Regions from separate parts of the Ferrovibrio plantarum genome, predicted to be linked through region 1. Evidence: predicted binding sites of a transcription regulator. Region 1 holds the regulator's gene; the other holds the start of a gene.
What was found. Region 1 encodes PhoB, which activates phosphate uptake and scavenging genes when phosphate is short. Its sites were predicted from a motif close to TNTCATAAAACTGTCA; they were not measured.
Positions count from the first base shown of each region.

Region 2: a site for PhoB is predicted at 776-791, ahead of phnF (phosphonate metabolism transcriptional regulator PhnF). Genes of this name have one in related genera too.

Region 1 is NZ_JBBKBA010000004.1:271,974-274,173, reverse strand. It holds gene pstB (phosphate ABC transporter ATP-binding protein PstB) at 1-205, shown strand, start outside; gene phoU (phosphate signaling complex protein PhoU) at 232-951, shown strand; gene phoB (phosphate regulon transcriptional regulator PhoB) at 953-1,672, shown strand; gene V6B08_RS21805 (MlaC/ttg2D family ABC transporter substrate-binding protein) at 1,689-2,200, opposite strand, start outside.
Region 2 is NZ_JBBKBA010000001.1:195,220-197,419, forward strand. It holds gene phnH (phosphonate C-P lyase system protein PhnH) at 1-196, opposite strand, end outside; gene phnG (phosphonate C-P lyase system protein PhnG) at 199-690, opposite strand; gene phnF (phosphonate metabolism transcriptional regulator PhnF) at 818-1,540, shown strand; gene cysW (sulfate ABC transporter permease subunit CysW) at 1,544-2,200, opposite strand, start outside.

The DNA.
Region 1 (2,200 bases):
GCATATCGAGGAACTGATCGACGAACTGCGCCAGAACTATACCATCGTCATCGTCACCCACTCGATGCAGCAGGCTGCCCGCGTGTCACAGCGGACCGCCTTCTTCCATCTCGGCATCCTGGTGGAATCCGGCGATACCAAGACGATCTTCACCAATCCGAGCGACGAACGCACGCAAGGCTATATCACGGGCCGTTTCGGCTGAGGCCAGTTTAGGGAAAAGAGGATCTGATGACCAATGCCAGCCATACCGTAAAGGCCTACGATCAGGACCTGAAAAAGCTCGGCACGCTTGTCGTGCAGATGGGCGGCCTGGCGGAATCGCAGCTTGCCGCTGCGGTTAATGCCGTTGCCAAGCGCGACTCAGACCTTGCCACCGATGTGGTGAAGGCCGATGCCAAGATCGACGCGCTGCGCACCCAGCTTGATGAATTCGCCATCAATCTGCTGGCTTTGCGCCAGCCGATGGCTATCGATCTGCGCATCATCGTCTCGGCTTTGCGCATCTCCTCGGAACTTGAGCGCATCGGCGACTACGCCAAGAATGTCGCCAAGCGTTCCATGGTGCTGAACCAGTCGCCGATCGTGCGCCCGGTCAGCGTGGTGCCGCGCATGGCTGCCATGGTGCAGTCCATGATCAAGGACACGCTGGATGCCTATATCTCGGACGATGCCGCCAAGGCCGATGCGGTCTGGCTGCGCGACGAGGAAGTCGACGACATGTACAACAGCCTGTTCCGCGAGTTGCTGACCTACATGATGGAAGACCCGCGTTCGATCACGGCCTGCACGCATCTGCTGTTCATCGCCAAGAATATCGAGCGCATCGGCGACCATACCACCAATATCGCCGAGCTGATCCATTACGCGGTGAAGGGCGAGATGCTGAAGGATGAGCGCCCGAAGGGCGATCAGACCAGTTTCGCAGTGGTTGACAAGGCGGGAGAGTAACATGGGCGTGGCCGTGAAGCCGCGGGTTCTGGTTATCGAAGATGAGGCGGCGCTGCTGGCTTTGCTGCGCTACAACCTCGAGAAAGAGAACTACATCGTCGATGAGGCTGTGGATGGCGAGCAGGCATTGCTGCGGGTTGCGGAGCATATGCCTGACCTGATCCTGCTCGACTGGATGCTGCCCAGGCTGTCCGGCCTGGAAGTCTGCCGCCAGTTGCGCCGCGATCCTAATGCCCGCAACGTGCCGATCATCATGCTGACGGCGCGGGGCGAGGAAGCCGACCGGGTGCGCGGCCTGGATGCCGGCGCCGATGACTACATTGCCAAGCCGTTCAGCCCCAGCGAATTGCTGGCGCGGATTCGCGCCGTGCTGCGCCGCATCCGCCCGGCACTGGCCGAGGAAGTGCTGACCTATGGCGGCCTGGTGATGGATATCGCCACCCATAAGGTGACGCGCAACGGCCGCGAAGTGCATCTTGGGCCGACCGAGTTCCGCCTGTTGCGCTTTTTCCTGGAGCATCCCGGCCGCGTGCTGAGCCGCGATCAGTTGCTCGATTCAGTCTGGGGTCGTGACATCTATGTCGAACAGCGCACTGTCGACGTGCATATCCGCCGCCTGCGCAAGGCGCTGAACGGCGAAGGCGAGGATGATGTGATCCGCACCGTCCGTTCCGCCGGCTATGCCCTGGAACTGACCGCTCAGCCGGCTAATGCCGGCTGAGTTTCTTCTCTAGTTTTTAACGGCTGATCTGGCGGCGCATCGCCGTGAACAGGGCGTCCATCTTGCCGCCGTTGTTCTGCAGCACCGATTCGAACTGCTGACGCTGCGTGAAGGCCATGCTGACGCCTTCGATGATTACGTCGGTGACTTTCGGCACGCCGCCTTTGTTGATCACTTTCCACTCGACGCGGATCGGCGGACCGCTCTTGCGGTTGATCTGCGATAGCACGATCTGGGTCGCTTCATTGTCGCGGTTGACGCCGTCCTGCACGCTGAGCGTCTGGCCGTCATACTGGGCCAGCAGGCCGGAATAGACCTTCACCATGTAATCCACGAACAGGCCGTCATATTCCTTGGCCTGGCCGTCGCTGAGCTGGCGGCCATAGCGGCCGAGGCAGAAGCGGCTGACGCCTTCGAGGTCGAGATGCTTTTCCAGCAGGTCGCGCACCAGCGCCTCGCGCTTGGCGGTATCGGCGGAGCGGGCGGCCAGCACTTCCAGGGTCTCGGTACCGACGGTGCGGATGAAGG
Region 2 (2,200 bases), on a different contig from region 1:
TATCGAGATCGCAAAGCGTGAGTAAAGCTGCCGCCATGGCGGGCGTCAGGCCGGCGGGATGGCCGGCTTGCAGCGGCATGGGGATGATGCGGCCGGGATGGGCCAGGGCCTGCAGCAGATGGCGAAAGGCCTGTTGGCTCTGCTGCACCGGATCGTTGAAACCGGCAGCGGGCGTTGAGGGCACAAATGCATTCATGCTCAATCCTCCCCGCGTACCATGGTGAAGAAATCCACCTTGGTCGCCGCCACCTTGGCTTCACGCGCCGCCTGAGCCTGGTTCAATTCGCTTTCCAGCGGCGCGAACAGGCTGGCTTCGAGGGCGGCGGCCATCGCGGCGCCCTGGCTCAAGGCATCGAACAGCGCCACCAGTTCCGCCTTGCGCTGATCCCGCCCTGGCACATAGCCGACGCCCATGACGCCGCTGGCCTCCAAGGCCACGACGCAGCGGCTGATGGTCATCTCGCCGAGATTGAAACGCTGCCCAACGCCGCCGGCACGGGCGCGCAGCATGGCAAGCCCGGTCTCCGGCTGCTTCAGCCGGCGGTAGCCCGGCTGCTGCGGCAAGGCGGCATAGACCTGTTCCAGTCGGCCGCGTTCGGCGCGCGCCAGCAGCCGCAGGCGGCGCTGGCGTGCGGCTATCGCCCCGTCGTTCGGGGAGTGCGGACTGGATTTTTGTGCGGCGGCGGACATGTAGACCTCTTGCGCAGATGTCTAAATTCATCTAGACATCTATACGAATAAGCCGAGGCCGCACGCCAATCAAGCACGGTTTCAGCGAAGTTTTTATGACACCCAGAGGAATGGCTGAGCGGCAGCGATGGTTGAACGCGGCAACGGCATGGCGGTGTGGCGGCAGATTGCCGCCGAAATGGAGCGCATGATCCGGCGTGGCGATTATGCCCCCGGCGCGCAATTGCCGACCGAAAAGCACCTGGCGACGGAATTCGGCGTCAACCGCCATACCGTGCGGCAGGCGATGAACCGGCTGGAAGAAACCGGGCTGGTGAGCATCGAGCAGGGCCGCGGCATGTTTGTCGCCGAGCGGGCGCTGGATTATGCACTCGGCGCCCGCACCCGCTTTACCGAAAACCTGCGCACGCGCCAGAAACAGCCCTCGCGCGAACTGATCTTCGCTGAACAGATTGCGGCACCCGCCGATATCGCCCGCGCCATGGGCCTGCCGATTGGTGCCCGGCTATGGCAGCTGGAATTGCTGAACCGCGCCGATGACAAATGCATCAGTGTCAGCAGCCATTATGTGGCGCAGGAGCGTTTCCCGGAAATGCCGGAACTGTTCCGCCGCGCCGGCTCGATCACCGGCGCGCTGCAGGCCGGTGGCGTCACCGATTTCCGCCGTCGCTCAACCCGGGTGGCGGCGAAGCTGATCGCGTCGGGCGATGCGCGTTTGCTCGGCCTGCCGCGCACGCGGCCTATCCTGCTCAGCGAAACCGTGAACGTGGATGCCCAAGGCCGGGCAGTGGAATATGTCCGCTCGCGCTTTGCCGCCGATCATGTCGTGCTCACCATAGAGCACGAGTGATGCCTAGTGTGCGCGGGCGGTGCGGCTCTGCCGGTGTTCGAGAAACGCCTTGATCAGCAGAGTGAGCAGCGCGATCACGGTCAGCGTGGTGGCGGCGGCAAAGGCGCCGACGGCATTGTAATCGTGATACAGCAGCTCGACCTGCAGCGGCAGCGTGTTGGTCTCGCCGCGCACATTGCCCGATACCACCGAGACAGCGCCGAATTCGCCAATCGCCCGCGCCGAGCAGAGCACGGCGCCATAGAGCAGAGCCCAGCGGATGCTCGGCAAGGTGACGCGTCGGAAGGTCTGCCAGCCGGTGGCGCCGAGCGTGGCCGCTGCTTCTTCCGGCTCAGTGCCCTGGGCCTGCATCAGCGGGATCAATTCACGCGCCACGAACGGGCTGGTGACGAACAGCGTGACCAGGAAAATCGCCGGCAGCGCGAACATCAGACGGATGCCATGATCTTCCAGGAAACCACCGAACAGCCCCTGCGCGCCATACAGCAGCAGATAGGTGACGCCGGCAACGATCGGTGAAATCGAGAACGGAATTTCCAGCAGGGTCAGCAGCAGCTTCTTGCCGGGGAATTCGAACTTGGCGATGGCCCAGGCTGCGGCGACGCCGAACAGGATATTCACCGGCACCACCACGATAGCGGTGAGGATGGTAAGCCCCAT